Regions from separate parts of the Pseudomonas sp. GW822-FHT04H02 genome, predicted to be linked through region 1. Evidence: riboswitches for the same ligand, from Rfam matches in the RefSeq annotation. Region 1 holds a riboswitch; the other holds the start of a gene.
What was found. Region 1 has a riboswitch for manganese ahead of AC1RMG_RS16870 (TMEM165/GDT1 family protein). Riboswitches for the same ligand answer to the same signal wherever they lie in the genome.

Region 1 (7,199 bases):
CCGGTAGCGAACAGGCGCCAAAGGCGATGAAACCGCCCAGGGACAGACCGATCAGCCCGGCATAGTCCAGGCCAAAGGCCTGGGTCATGCCCAGCATGGCAGCGGGAAAGATCAGCATGAACATGTGATCGATGACATGGGCGGCGTTGACGTAGCGGATGACGTTTCGGGCTTGATTCATGGCGACACACCGGGGGTTGGTTGTTGTGCCGCCTATGCTAATTTGGCAATCCACCGTATTTCTGACAACAAAGTCATTGGACCGGACATGTTAATCGACCACTTCCACCATGGGCCGGTCAGCGCCTATCCCCGGGACTACCCCGACGCCGCGCATCAACCATTGCACCGCCATCGCGAGGCGCAGTTTCTCTACGCCGCCTGCGGCACCATGCGCCTGGTCACCGCCCAGGGCGCCTGGGTGATCCCACCGAGCCGGGCGGTGTGGATCCCGCCACTGGTGGAGCATGAAATCTTCATGGTCGGCGAGGTGCGCATGCGCTCTCTGTTCATCGACCCGGAGCTGTCAGCGCCCGCATTGCGCCAATGCTGCGTCCTGGCGGTCACACCGCTGCTGCGGGAGTTGATCCTGCGTGCCGTGCAAGGTCCGGAACAAGCGGAAAACCCCTTGATCCAGCAATTGATGCTGGAAGAAATCGCCGCCCTGGAAAACCTTCCGCTGCACATTCCCATGCCCCAGGACCGGCGCTTGCAAGCCATCTGCCGGACCCTGATACAGACCCCGGATCACCCCCACACCCTGGAAGACTGGGCACAGCAGGTCGGCGCCAGTTCACGAACCCTGGCGCGGCTGTTCCAGCAGCAGGTGCAGATGAATTTCAATGCCTGGCGCCAGCAGGTGCGCCTGATGGAAGCCCTGCCACGCCTGCTCGCCGGGGAAAGCGTGCACAGCGTGGCCGACTCGCTGGGATACGGCAGCGCCCGGGCCTTCAGCGCGATGTTCTGCCGTTTGCTCGGGGATACGCCACGGCATTACGTGGCGGCCCTGAATCAGCTCAGCGCAATCAATGCATCTCGGTGAAGGCCAGCTTCACGCCGATGGCGATCAGCACTGCGCCCATGGTGCGGTCGAACCAGTGGCCCATGCGGGCAAAGCCGGCACGAACCCGCTGCTGGCTGAAGAGCATGGCCACCAGGCAGAACCACACAGCGGTGGCCACCGCCAGATACACGCCATACCCGGCCTGGATCGCCAGCGGCGTATGCGGGTTGATCACCACGGTGAACAGCGAGAGAAAGAACAGCGTCGCCTTGGGGTTCAGGCCATTGGTGACAAAGCCTGAAGTGAAGGCCCCACGCGCAGTGCGGACCCCGGCTTCCTTGTGCAGGTCGTCGGCCGCCGGTTTGGCCGGCTGGGCACGCAGGGCCTTGTAGCCGATGTACAGCAGGTAGGCCGCAGCCAGCCACTTCAGTGCGTTGAACAGGACGATGGACTGGGAAACGATCAGGCCGATCCCCAGCAGCGAGTAACCCACGTGCAGGAAGATTGCGCAGCCCACGCCCAGCGCGGTCCAGGTGCCGGCTCGACGGCCGTGGGTCACGCTTTCACGCACCACCACGGCGAAGTCCGGGCCGGGGCTGGCCACTGCCAGAAGATGGATGAGGGCAACGGTCAAGAACTCGGTGAAGTACATGCAGGCTCCTGTGTATGTCTAATTATTTCATCTGTTAGGCTCGGCAGATTACGCCTTAGAACCCTCGTGCAAAAGGTACAGTTCATGACTAACAATCGCCGCGCCGTCTTCCTCGATCACAGCTCACTGGACCTCGGTGACCTGGACCTGGGTGCGCTGCATGACAGCTTCAGCCCTCTGCAAGTACATGCCCACACAGCGCCGGAACAGGTCGCCGAACGCCTGCAGGGAGCCCGGGTGGCCATCAGCAACAAGGTGGCACTGACAGCCGAAACCCTGGCCGCCTGCCCCGACCTGCAACTGATCCTGGTGGCCGCCACCGGCACCAACAATGTCGACCTGGCCGCAGCCCGCAAGCAGGGGATCACCGTCAGCAACTGCCAGGGCTACGGCACTCCCTCGGTGGCCCAGCACACCCTGATGCTGCTGCTCAACCTGGCCACCCGGGTCGCCGATTACCAGCAGGCCGTGGCTGCCGGGCGCTGGCAACAGGCCAGTCAGTTCTGCCTGCTGGACTACCCGATCATCGAACTGGCGGGCAAGACCCTGGGCCTGCTGGGCAATGGCGAACTGGGCAGCGCGGTGGCCCGCCTGGCCGAAGCCTTTGGCATGCGTGTGCTGCTGGGGCAGATTCCAGGCCGCCCGACCCGCCCGGACCGCCTGCCGCTGGAGGAACTGCTGCCGCAAGTGGACGCCCTGACCCTGCACTGCCCCCTCAACGAGCACACCCGCCACTTTATCGGTGCCCGGGAACTGGCCCTGCTCAAGCCCGGAGCCCTGGTGGTCAACACCGCCCGCGGCGGGCTGATCGATGAACAGGCCCTGGCCGATGCATTGCGCAATGGTCACCTGGGTGGTGCGGCCACCGATGTGCTCAGCGTCGAACCCCCGGTGGCTGGCAACCCCCTGCTGGCCGGCGACATTCCGCGCCTGATCGTCACTCCACACAACGCCTGGGGCAGCCGCGAGGCCCGCCAGCGAATCGTCGGTCAATTGACGCAAAACGCCCACGCCTTCTTCAGCGGCGCCCCGCTGCGGGTCGTGAGTTGATAAACTTCGCCACTTTTTTCGGGGGCGGATCATGGATACACGCAGTGAAGTACTGTTGCGTCAGGCTGAATTGTTTCAAGGCTCACTGCTGCTGGCCGGCCTGGCCGCCGACGATCTGCTGGGCCGCCTGCCCAATGCCCGGGGCTGGAGCTGGCACGCCGGCGACCAGGCAGCCCTGGAGGCGCGCTTTCCCGGCCGCAGTCACTTTGGCGTAGACGCACCGGTCGAATCCTTCGACAGCGCCGTGCTGTTCCTGCCCAAATCCAAGGACCTCACCGACTACCTGCTCAACGCCCTGGCCTCGCGCCTGGCCGGGCGCGAACTGTACCTGGTGGGCGAGAAGCGCAGCGGCGTGGAGAGTGCGGCCAAGCAACTCAACCCTTTCGGCAAACCGCGCAAGCTCGATAGCGCCCGGCACTGCCAGCTGTGGCAGGTCACGGTGGCCAATGCTCCCGAACCGCTCACCCTGCAGAGCCTGGCCCAGGAGTACGAACTGCCGCTGGCCGAAGGCCCGCTGAAAGTCATCAGCCTGCCGGGGGTGTTCAGCCATGGCCGGCTGGATCGCGGCACCGCGCTGCTGCTGGAGCACCTGGACCACCTGCCCGCCGGCCACCTGCTGGACTTCGGCTGCGGTGCCGGAGTGCTCGGGGCCACCGTGAAACGCCGCTACCCGGACAGCCGCGTGACCCTGCTGGATGTGGACGCCTTCGCCGCCGCCAGCAGCCGCCTGACCCTGGCGGCCAACGGCCTGGAAGCCGAGGTGCTGACCGGTGACGGAATCGACGCCGCGCCCATGGGGCTGAACGGCATCCTGACCAATCCGCCCTTCCACACCGGGGTCCATACCGACTACCAGGCAACGGAAAACCTGCTGCGAAAAGCAGCCAAACATCTGCAAAAAGGTGGAGAACTGCGAGTAGTTGCCAACAGCTTCCTGCGCTACCAGCCGCTGATCGAAGAGCACCTGGGGCCCTGTGCGATCAAGGCGGAAGGCCAGGGCTTTCGCATTTATCGGGCCAAGCGTGGCTGAAATCCTTTTTCGCAAACAAGGCTTGCCGAAAGGGTTTTGCCTAGGCAGAATCCGCTCCGTCCTAGGGGAGTAGTCTCCCACGAGCGCCACGCTCGTCCGGCATGCGTCAACATACTTGGTCAACAGACCATGGCGCATGCGACCCAAGAGTCCGCACAGACGGACCGCAGGGTTTGACAAGACCTATGACACGCACACCTTACCCGGGGCGGGAAGGCTGTACGTGTCATAGCCGTGTCGACCCGCCCCTTAGGAAAACCCTGATGATGCTGGATTCTCTCCTCGTTCCCACCGCAATCGTTGCCTTGGCCGAAATCGGCGACAAGACGCAACTGCTTGCCCTGATTCTTGCCGCGCGCTTTCGCAAACCCTGGCCGATCATCGCCGGCATCGTTGCCGCGACCCTGGCCAACCATGCAGCGGCCGGTGCGGTAGGCGCCTGGTTCGGCAGCTTCTTCTCGGACTCGACCCTGCACTGGATCCTCGCCGCCAGCTTCACCGCCACCGCGCTGTGGACCCTGGTTCCGGACAAGATGGACGACGACGAAGCCAATACCGCACGCAAGTTCGGCCCATTCCTGACCACCCTGATCGCCTTCTTCCTGGCAGAAATCGGTGACAAGACCCAGGTCGCCACCGTCATGCTGGCGGCGCAGTACCCGGATCTGTGGCTGGTGATCATCGGTACCACCCTGGGCATGCTGATTGCCAACGTACCGGTGGTCCTGGCAGGCAACTTCGCCGCAGACAAGCTGCCCCTGACCCTGATCCGTCGCCTGGCGGCGTCGGCCTTCTTCATCCTCGCCGTGGTGGCGGTGTACAAGGCCATGCAGATCAGCGGCTGGGTATAAACGAAATCGCCGGCAAGCTGGCCCCTACGCAACCCGTAGGAGCCGGCTTGCCGGCGATAGCGTCATCGACAATGACGCGAAGGGATCAGGACTTCTTGGCGGCCTGATACAGCGGCATCACCTTGGGAATCGCCGCCTGCAAGGAAGCGATACGGCTGGTGGAAGCCGGGTGAGTGCTCATGAACTCGGGCGGCGCGGAGCCACCGGCAGCCTGGCCCATCTTGTTCCACAGGCTGATGGCCGCATTCGGGTTGTAACCGGCACGGGCGGCCAGTTCCAGGCCGATCAGGTCCGCTTCGTTTTCATTCTCGCGGCTGTTGGGCAGGGTCATCAGCAGGTTCACCCCGTTGTCGCCCAGGGCTACGGTTTCCTGCGGAACGCCGAACAAGGTGGCGATCTGCTTGCCGGCACCGACCGCGTACTGCTTGGACATGGCTTCGCGACCGTGCTCGCGCAGGGCGTGGGCAATTTCATGGCCCATGACCGCGGCGATTTCATCGTCGGTGAGTTTGAGCTTCTCGATCAGCCCGGAGTAGAAAATGATCTTGCCGCCAGGACCGCAGTTGGCGTTGAGCTCGTCGCTCTTGATCAGGTTGACTTCCCATTTCCACTGCGCGCAGTCGGGGCGGAAAGTCGGCGCCTGGGCAATCAGGCGGTTGGCAATGACCTGCAGGCGCTTGGCGTTGGCGCTGGTCTTGTCCAGTACGCCCTGGCTGCTGGCTTCACCCAGAGTCTGCTGATAGGACTGGGCATAGGACTGGTTCACTTCAGCGCTGGAAACCATGCTGAACATGGATTGCTTGCGATCCACACCGACCACGCCACCGCTGGTGGTATTGACCGTTTCACAACCGCTGAGCAGTACTGCGGCACTCAATGCACATACGACCAATGACTTCTTCATCATGAAACCTCCCTGAAAACGTGGCGCGTATCCTAAGGGCGGAAATGTATCCGCGCCAGATGTAAAAACAGCAATCGGTCGCATTTCAGATACATATCTGCCTTGCAGGAGAAAATTCATTCCTCCCGCAAATCCCGCCCGGGTTACCCCCACAGCTTGCCAAGAACGACATCAAGCTCCCTGAAACAGTCATTTTTCCGTGTAAGGCTAATGGCCAGCGCTGCAGCGGCCGATACAGCTCGGCAGACCTAAATTCCTGCGCCCGGAGCCTCTATGAAGTTCAAGTCGATCCAGTTTTCCGTCGCCGCCCTGGCCGGCGCCATCGTTCTCAGCGTGGTTGCAGCCCTGGTGCTGTACGCCCTGTTCTCCGGGGCCAGGACCCAGCAGATGGTGCAAGACCGTACCCAGGCCCAGTTCGAACAGGTCATCGAACAACGCCTGAGCGGCCTGGCGCAGACCCAGGTCAGCCAGATCCAGCGCGAACTGGAAGCGCCCCTTCTGATCGCCGGCGGCCTGGTGCGGGTCAATGCGCTGATGGGCACCCAGGACTCGCAAGGCCATGCCGGGCTGAGCCTGAGCCGTGAACAACTGATTGCCCTGATCAAGGAAAACGTCACCCAGAACCCGAAGATCCTGGGTGCCTACATTGGCTGGGAACCCGGTGCCATCGACCATGACGACGCGGCCTACGTAGGCACCTCGGTGGTGGGTATCGATGCAGCAAACGGCCGCTTCCTGCCCTGGTGGTTCCGCAATGAAGACGGCAGCCTGGGCCTGGACAAACTGGCCGACGTCAATGATCGGACCCTGCTTTCCACCGGCGTGCGCGCCAGCGAGTACTACCTCTGCTCCCAGGACAGCCTAAAGCCTTGCGCCATCGACCCCGCTCCCTACAAGGTCGGCGACAAGGTGGTGATGCTGGCCTCCTTTATTCAGCCGATCCTGCTCAACGGCAAGTTCCAGGGCATCGTGGGTGCCGACCTGTCAGTGAACTTCATCCAGGACATGCTGGTGGGCGCCAACCAGAAGCTCTACGGTGGCGCCGGGCACATGGCCCTGATCGGCGGTAACGGTCGCCTGGTCGCCTATACCAAGGACTCGAGCAAGTTCGGTGAAAAAGTCAGCGACGTGCTCAGCAGTGATGCACTGACCAAGCTGTCCAGCCTCAAGCGCGGCGAAGTGACCTACGACGTCGACCAGGCCAACGGCACCATCAGCCTGTACCTGCCCTTCGGCATCGGCCAGACCGATGCGCACTGGACCCTGATGCTGCAACTGCCGCTGAGTGCGGTGATGGCCGACCTCGACAAACTGCAAGGTGACCTGGCCGAACAACGCAAGGCCGACACCTTCGGCATGGCCATGGTCGGGCTGGTGATTGCCGGCCTCGGCTTGCTGGTGATCTGGCTGGTGGGCCACGGCATTGCCCGGCCGCTACGGCAGATGGTGGCAATGCTCGACGACATCGCTCAGGGCGAAGGCGACCTGACCCGACGCCTGACCAGCGATCGCGCTGACGAGCTGGGCTCCATCGCCAAAGGCTTCAACACCTTTTTGGCCAAGCTGCAGGCGATGATCAGCCAAGTGGTGACCTCGGTTCAGAGCGTCAGCGATTCTTCGGAACACACCGCAGACATCGCCATTCGCACCAACCAGGGCGTGCACAAGCAAATGGTTGAAATCGATCAGGTAGCCACCGCGGTGCACGA
Region 2 (7,199 bases), on a different contig from region 1:
CCACCCGCTGTCGGGGCAGGCTTCGGTGACCCTGGAACAGACCCTGGCCTACCAGCACATCGGCCTGCATGAAGGCAGCACCCTCTTGACCTTCCTGCGCGAGCACGTGGAGCGCCTGGGCAAGCAACTCTCGCTGCGCATCCAGGTGTCGAGCTTCGAAGCGATCTGCCGCATGGTGGAAGCCGGGGTCGGCATCGGCATCATTCCCGAGTCCGCGGCCTTGCGGCACAGCCGCACCATGCAGCTGGTGACGGTGAAGCTGGATGAAAGCTGGGCCGTGCGCGAACGCAGCATCATCGTCCGCGAACTGGAGGCCCTGCCCGGCAGCGTGCGGGCGCTGATCGCGACGCTGATGCCCGATGCCCGGAGCCCGCAAGCCTCGTGACCGGTGATCGCCCTGGCCGGCAGCGCAAGCAGAGACATTGATGCCGATCAAGTGCCCGCCTCGCCAGCGGAGTAAACCTGAAGCCAATCAGGGCTGTGTGCGCAGCCCGCCCTTTGGCTCCGCGGAGACTTGACCATGCCCAGCACCGCTCTCGATACCCTCGCCCACCCGCCGTTCCCGGCGCAGCAAGGCCAATACTGGATCGACGCCCTGAACGACGGCAGCCATGTGCTGATCCGCCCGCTGCGGCCCCAGGACCGGGAGCGGGAAAAGGCCTTTATCGAAAACCTCTCCCCGGCCACCCGGCACCAGCGCTTTCTCGGTGAGATCAAGGAAGTGGGCGAGCAACTGCTCAATCAACTGATGGATGTCGGCACGCCGCAGCGGGTGGCTTATGTGGCCCTGGTCCACGACAACGGCGAACTGCGGGAAGTGGGGATCAGCCGCTACGCCCAGGTCGACGAGCAGCCCTCGCATTGCGAGTTCGCCGTGACCATCGCCGATGAGTGGCAAGGCAAGGGCCTCGGCGCGCTATTGATGCAGCACCTGATCGACGAAGCCCGCAACAACGGTTTCCAGCAGATGTACTCGGTGGATTCCGCCGCCAACTACAGCATGCGCCGCCTGGCAAAACAGCTGGGCATGCGCAGCGCCATCGACCCCGATGACGCCACCCAGGTGATCCACAGCCTGGCGCTGTAATGCCAGAGCGCTCCGCGCCTCGGCCCGAGGCGCGGCCGCATTGCCCGCAGAACCGCCCCGCCGCCGATACTGAAGTCAAGCCACAGCCGACAGGTGCTCGTAGAGAATTCCCGAGCCGACGATGATCAGCACCACCCCGCCCAGCACTTCGGCGCGCTGGCCCATCACCGTGCCAATGGCGCGGCCCAGCATCACTCCCAGGGTGACCATGGTCATGGTGGCCAGGCCGATGGCGCTGGCCGCGACCCAGATGTTGACGTTGACGAACGCCAGCCCCACCCCCACCGCCAGGGCATCGATGCTGGTGGCCAGGCCGGTCACCGCCAGCAGCCAGAAGCCGTGCTGGCGCGGTTTTTCTTCCTCGGCCTCAGCCTGCTGGCGGGTGCCGTTGTAGATCATGTGCAGGCCCAGCAACAGCAGCAGGCTGAAGGCGATCCAGTGGTCCCAGTTGGCCACCCATTGAGTCGCGGCCTGGCCGATGAACCAGCCCACCACCGGGGTGATGGCTTCAATGACGCCGAAGATCAGGCCGATGCGCAAAGCTTCCAGCAGGCGCGGCTTGAGCATGGCCGAACCCTTGCCCACCGCGGCGGCGAAGGCATCGGTGGACATGGCGAAGGCGAGAAAGATGATCGAGGCTGGGTTCACGTTGAGTCTTCCGGTCGGGCTTGAGTCCACGACATGCCCACGCGCCCGACTTCAGCGCAGGTATGTCGATGGTCTCACCAACCGAAACGGTGCCCGTACCACGGCAGGTTGCCGAGAATGTTGATACGGGCGCCACCGCAGGGCGCGGTGGCAGGTTACTCCCCAAAGAGGCGCGCAGCTTAGCCGGCCACATGTGAAAATTTCATCGGCACCGCGCCACGACAGCTGCTCGCACAGCGGCTAGCCTGTGCAATCCACCCGTTGATTCGTGGAGGTACCCCATGCAACTCCAGGGCTCCTGCCATTGCGGCGCCGTGCACTTCAGCCTGTCCAGCCGCCATCCCTATCCCTACCAGCGCTGCTACTGCTCGATCTGCCGCAAGACCCAGGGCGGTGGCGGCTACGCCATCAACCTGGGGGGCGATGCGGCCAGCCTCAAGGTACGTGGACGCAAGCACATCGTCATCTACCATGCCCGGCTCAAGCCCGCCGGTGCCGCCCGGGCCCACAGCAGCAGCGCCGAACGGCACTTCTGCGGGCGCTGCGGCTCCGGGCTGTGGCTGTTCAGCCCGCAATGGCCGGAGCTGATCCACCCTTTTGCCTCGGCCATCGACACCCCGTTGCCTGTGCCGCCGCAACACACCCACCTGATGCTCGACTCCAGGGCGCCCTGGGTCGAGGTCGATGCCGGGGCGCACGACCTGCAGTTCGCCGAATACCCCGAGGAATCGATTGCCCAGTGGCACCAGCGCCTGGGGCTGGAGGCCTGAGCGCAACCGGGTCTTAACAGTCTTTGACAGTTTCCCGACAAAGCTGTCAAAGACTGCCACGCCCCCCTTCCCTAGCATCCGCTGATCCAATTGGCCCTCGGGTGCTGCATGTCCCGCAAACTTCTCGGCCTGCCGCTGGTGGGCCTGCTCTTGAGCAACCTCGGCTGCAACGGCCAGCCTCCAGCGCCGCCGCCCATCGCGCCCGGCGATTACGCCAGCATCATCGGCTACCTGAAGCAGTACATCCCGCAACAGATGGCCGAACATCAGGTGCCCGGGCTATCCATAGCCCTGGTGGACGGCCAGCAACTGATCTGGGCCCGGGGCTTTGGCTTCGCCGACCAGGCCCGGGGCCTGCAAGTGACCGAAAACACCGCGTTTCGCGCCGGTGCCCTGTCGCAATTGCTGACTGCCACGGCGGTGATGCAACTGGTGGAACAAGGGCGCCTGCAACTGGACGCGCCGCTGCAGGACACCCTCAGGGAGTTCTACGTCCGCTCGCGCTTCCACGAGGACCAGAACGCCGCCGACCGGGCCGTGACTCTGCGCCGCCTGCTCAGCCACCAGGGCGGCATTCCCAGCGAATACCTGCGCGACGCACGCACCCCCAACGCCCTCGACGAACTGCCGGGAAAGCTCAGCGGGCTGTGGCTGAGCAACGCTCCGGGAACCCAGACCGCCTACTCCAACCTCGGTTATGCCCTGCTCGGGGCAGCGGTGGAGCGCAGCAGCGGCGTGGATTTCGAACAGCAGTTGCAGAAGAGCCTGCTGCGCCCACTGGGCATGAGCCAGTCGAGCTTTGTCGGGGACAGCCGCGCCCAGCCCTACCGGGCAAAAGGCTATGAAGACGGTGTCAGCAGCGATGCGCTGGTCCGCGACCTTTCCGCCCAGGGCCTGTGGAGCAGCCCGCGGGACCTGAGCCGCTATGTGCGCATGCTGTTCGCCCAGGGCCGGTACCAGGACCGCCAACTGCTCTCGGCGGCATCCATCGACGAAATGGTGCGCACGCAGAACGCCGGCAACCCGCTGGATTTCGACTGCCAGGTAGGCCTTGGCTGGTTCCTGTCGCCCTGCGGCGAGGAATGGGTCCGGCCAGATATGCGCACCTGGCAGCAAAGCGGTTTCGGCGAGGGCTTTCATGCCCGGATCAGCGTGCTGGCCGAGCAGCAGCTGGCGGTGATCGTGATGAGCAATTCCGACAGCGGCGAGGCCCTGGCCCAGCCCCTGGTGCCCCAGGTACTGCGCATGCTGCTGCAGGCCCACGGCACCCCGCCACCGCCACCGCAACCGGCCACGCCCCCCCAGGCCCAGCAACGTCGGGTTCCGCAAGCGGCGGATCGCCGGCACCTGGCGGGCTTCTATGCCACCCGCTGGGGTGTGCTGCGGATCCGCGACCAGCACCAGCGCCTGTACGCCGAGCTGGCCGGCGAGCGCTACGAACTGCTGCGGGACGAACAGGGCTGGCTAAGGGTGCGCAAGAAGCGCCTCGGGCTCTGGCCCCAGGACCTGGGCCCGCTGGGGCAGCTGCAACTGGACGTGATGCAGGTCCAGGGCCATCGGGTGTTCACCGCCAAGAGCCACGGCCAGTTGCTGGCGGTGGGAGAACGGATCGAACCGGTGCCCCTGACGGACAACTGGCTGGCCACGGTCGGCACCTACCAGGCTCTGAGCGACGCCCCCGGCGAACCGCCCATCAACGGCATGGACATCGCCCTGGAGGATGGCTTCCTGATGATCCGCAGCCTGCAGCGAGGCCGTCCCCTCACCGACTACATCCTCGCCCCGGTGGACAACGCCCACGCGGTGATCGCCGGCAACGGCCCGGGCCTGGGCGACACCGTGCGCCGCCAGGTCAACGGGGTGAACGTCCTGGGCTACTCATTCAAACGCACCTATAACGCCAACCACCTGAGGTTCTGACCCTTCATGAAAACCCTGAAACACTCCACCACCGCCGCCTTGTGGGCCGGCACCCTGGGCCTGAGCACGGTCTGCGGCACGCTGCACGCCGAAGACTGGAAGTACGGCGTGCACGCCGGGGTGGCCAGCGTGCCGCGCTACAGCGGCAGTGACGAACGCGCCCTGGCGCCGATTCTCGGCGGCGAGATCATCAGCCCCTGGGGCGTGTTCCTCAATACCGACCAGGGCCTGGGCTGGGGCAACGAATGGGGCGACCTGTCGTTCAGTACCTGGGTCGGCCCGAGCGAATCACGGCGCGACAAGAACCACCTGGGCCAGGGCTCCAAGCGCCTCAAGGGCATGGGCGAAATAAAGACCCGGGCACAGTTCGGCGCGCACCTGGGCTATGACCTGGGGCCGTTCGAACTGGGCGCCACCCTGACCCACGCGGTGAAGAAGAACGACAACCGCGACACCGGCTCGGCCTACAGCGCACTGGAACTGAGCATTGGCAGCAACCTCTACCAGGGCCGCTTCGGCAGCCTGGATGCCAGCCTCAACAGCCTGTTCGGCAACGCCGACTACATGCAGACCTGGTACGGGGTGAGCGACACCCAGGCGGCCCACAGCCGCTTCGGCGCCTACCGGGCCAAGGGTGGACGGGTCAGCAGCGGCGCCGACCTGGCCTGGACCCTGCCCCTCAATGAGCAGACCAAGATCTCGACCCTGCTGTCGATGAAGTACCTGAGCAAGGAAGCCGGCGACAGCCCGATCGTCGACCGGCGCATGCAGACCAGCATCGCCACTCAACTTGAGTACAGCTTCTAAGAAAGGGAACGCGCGGCCCGTGATCACGGGCCGCGTTGCTGCGCAGGTTCAGGGCTGCGCGCGAACCTCAGTCGAGGTGGGCCCAGGTCATGCGGAACGAGGCACCGCCCCACTCCGAATCCGCCACTTCGACCTTGCCGCCGTGCCATTGCGAGACCCGCCGCACCAGCGCCAGGCCCAGGCCGAAACCGCCGGTACGCCGGTCACGGCTGGCGTCGAGGCGGGAAAACGGCTCGAAGATCTTCTCCCGGCCATCCACCGGCACCCCGGGACCATCATCGTTGACCCGCACTTCGTAGCCATGCTCCAGGCGCACCAGGGACACCTCGACCCGGCGGTCGGCGTAGCGGATGGCGTTGCGCAGCAGGTTGATCACTGCCCGGGCCATGAAGCGCGGTTCGATGCGCACGTACTCCACCTGGCAGGAACGGATCAGCAGTTGCACCCCGGCTGCCTCGGCCTCCAGGGCCACGCTGCCGACCACGCTGTCGAGCCAGCTCTGGGCCTGGATGTTTTCCCGGTTGATGGTGGCCGCGCCATGTTCCAGGCTGGCGTAGCTGAGGAGTTCGGAGACCATTTCCTCCAGCTCGCCGAGGTCGGCATACATGTCGGCGATCAACTCGCGGTTTTCATCCGGATCTGGCTGTTGCTGCAACTGGTCCAGCTCGAAGGACAGCCGGGCGATGGGCGTGCGCAGTTCGTGGGACACCGCGTTGGTCAACTCGCGCTGATTGGCGATCAGCCCCTCGATGCGCGCCGCCATGCGGTTGAAGTGCTGGGCCAGGTCGCGGATGTTGGAACGCCGCGACAGGTGCAGCCGGGTGCCCAGGTCGTTGTCGCCAAAACGTTCGGCGGCCAGGCGCAGGCGCTCCAGGTCGCGCCAGTGCGGGCGCACCCAGAAGTACAGGACGATGGCCAGCAGCGCGCCGAGCAAGGCATAGGCGGCGATGTTGTAGAGCAGGGTCAGGGGCGGGTCTTCCGGCAGCTTGATGCTCAACAGTTGCTTGCCACCGTCGATGCTGCCGATGAATTCGGTGAACTCCTCGCGCACCACCAACTGGTTGGAATCCAGCAGGGCCTGTTCGCGCACGCTCAGGTCCAGGTCGTCGGCCTGCACCAGTTTGAGCAGCAGCCCGTAGTGCGGCTTGAGCTGCTCCAGCTGCTGTTGACGCCCGGCCTCGTCGAACGGCCGCAACTGTTCGCTCAGGCTGTAGGCCGGCCCGCGCACCGCATCGCGGTTGTAGGACTCGATCAGGTCGGCGGCCAGGTAGTTGATGAAGATGTGTTGCACCGCGGTCATGGCCCCGGCGAAGCCCAGGGCCAGGAACAGGTAGAGCCCCAGAAACAGACGCAGCATTCAAACCTCCCAGGCGAACGGATTGAACAGGTAGCCCTTGCCCCACACGGTCTTGATGCACACCGGCTCGCGCGGGTTGTCCTTGAGCTTGCCCCGCAGCTTGCTGATGTAGACGTCGACACTGCGGTTGAGGCCGTCGAACTCGATGCCGCGCATGCGGTTGAGGATGTCGTCCCGGGACAGGGTCTTGCCCGGCGCGCTGGCCAGCAGCCAGAGCAGCTCGAATTCCATGGTGGTCAGTTCCACCGGCTCGCCCGCCAGGCGCACCTCGCGGCTGTTGCGGTCGATGCTCAGCACGCCGAATGCCAGGGCCCCGCGCAGGGTGGTGGTTTCCGGCACCTGGCGCCGTTGCAGGGCCCGCAGGCGCGCCAGCAGCACCGCCGGTTTTATAGGCTTGATCACGTAGTCATCGGCGCCGGATTCCAGGCCGAGAATGTGGTCCAAGTCGTCTTCCTTGGCGGTAAGGATGACGATGGGGGTGTCCGCCACGGCGCGGATCTCCCGGCACACGTGCAGGCCGCTCTGGCCGGGCAGCATCAGGTCGAGCACCACCAGTTTCGGTTTGAATTCGAGAAATGCCGCCAGGGCGGTATCGCCGCGGTGGACCGTC

Region 2: it holds a riboswitch for manganese, as region 1 does, so the genes downstream of both, mntP (manganese efflux pump MntP) here and AC1RMG_RS16870 (TMEM165/GDT1 family protein) in region 1, are expected to answer to the same signal.

The regions. Positions count from the first base shown of each region.
Region 1 is NZ_JBXAMM010000003.1:957,021-964,219, forward strand. It holds gene AC1RMG_RS16845 (MFS transporter) at 1-181, opposite strand, end outside; gene AC1RMG_RS16850 (AraC family transcriptional regulator) at 269-1,042, shown strand; gene AC1RMG_RS16855 (LysE family translocator) at 1,026-1,655, opposite strand; gene AC1RMG_RS16860 (2-hydroxyacid dehydrogenase) at 1,740-2,705, shown strand; gene AC1RMG_RS16865 (methyltransferase) at 2,737-3,735, shown strand; yybP-ykoY riboswitch at 3,787-3,910, shown strand; gene AC1RMG_RS16870 (TMEM165/GDT1 family protein) at 4,002-4,586, shown strand; gene AC1RMG_RS16875 (M48 family metallopeptidase) at 4,672-5,490, opposite strand; partial or broken gene AC1RMG_RS16880 (HAMP domain-containing protein) at 6,853-7,050, shown strand; gene AC1RMG_RS16885 (methyl-accepting chemotaxis protein) at 7,162-7,199, shown strand, end outside.
Region 2 is NZ_JBXAMM010000001.1:722,207-729,405, reverse strand. It holds gene AC1RMG_RS03535 (LysR family transcriptional regulator) at 1-385, shown strand, start outside; gene AC1RMG_RS03530 (GNAT family N-acetyltransferase) at 521-1,087, shown strand; gene mntP (manganese efflux pump MntP) at 1,163-1,735, opposite strand; yybP-ykoY riboswitch at 1,746-1,906, opposite strand; gene AC1RMG_RS03520 (GFA family protein) at 2,017-2,505, shown strand; gene AC1RMG_RS03515 (serine hydrolase domain-containing protein) at 2,614-4,425, shown strand; gene AC1RMG_RS03510 (MipA/OmpV family protein) at 4,432-5,232, shown strand; gene AC1RMG_RS03505 (ATP-binding protein) at 5,300-6,589, opposite strand; gene AC1RMG_RS03500 (winged helix-turn-helix domain-containing protein) at 6,590-7,199, opposite strand, start outside.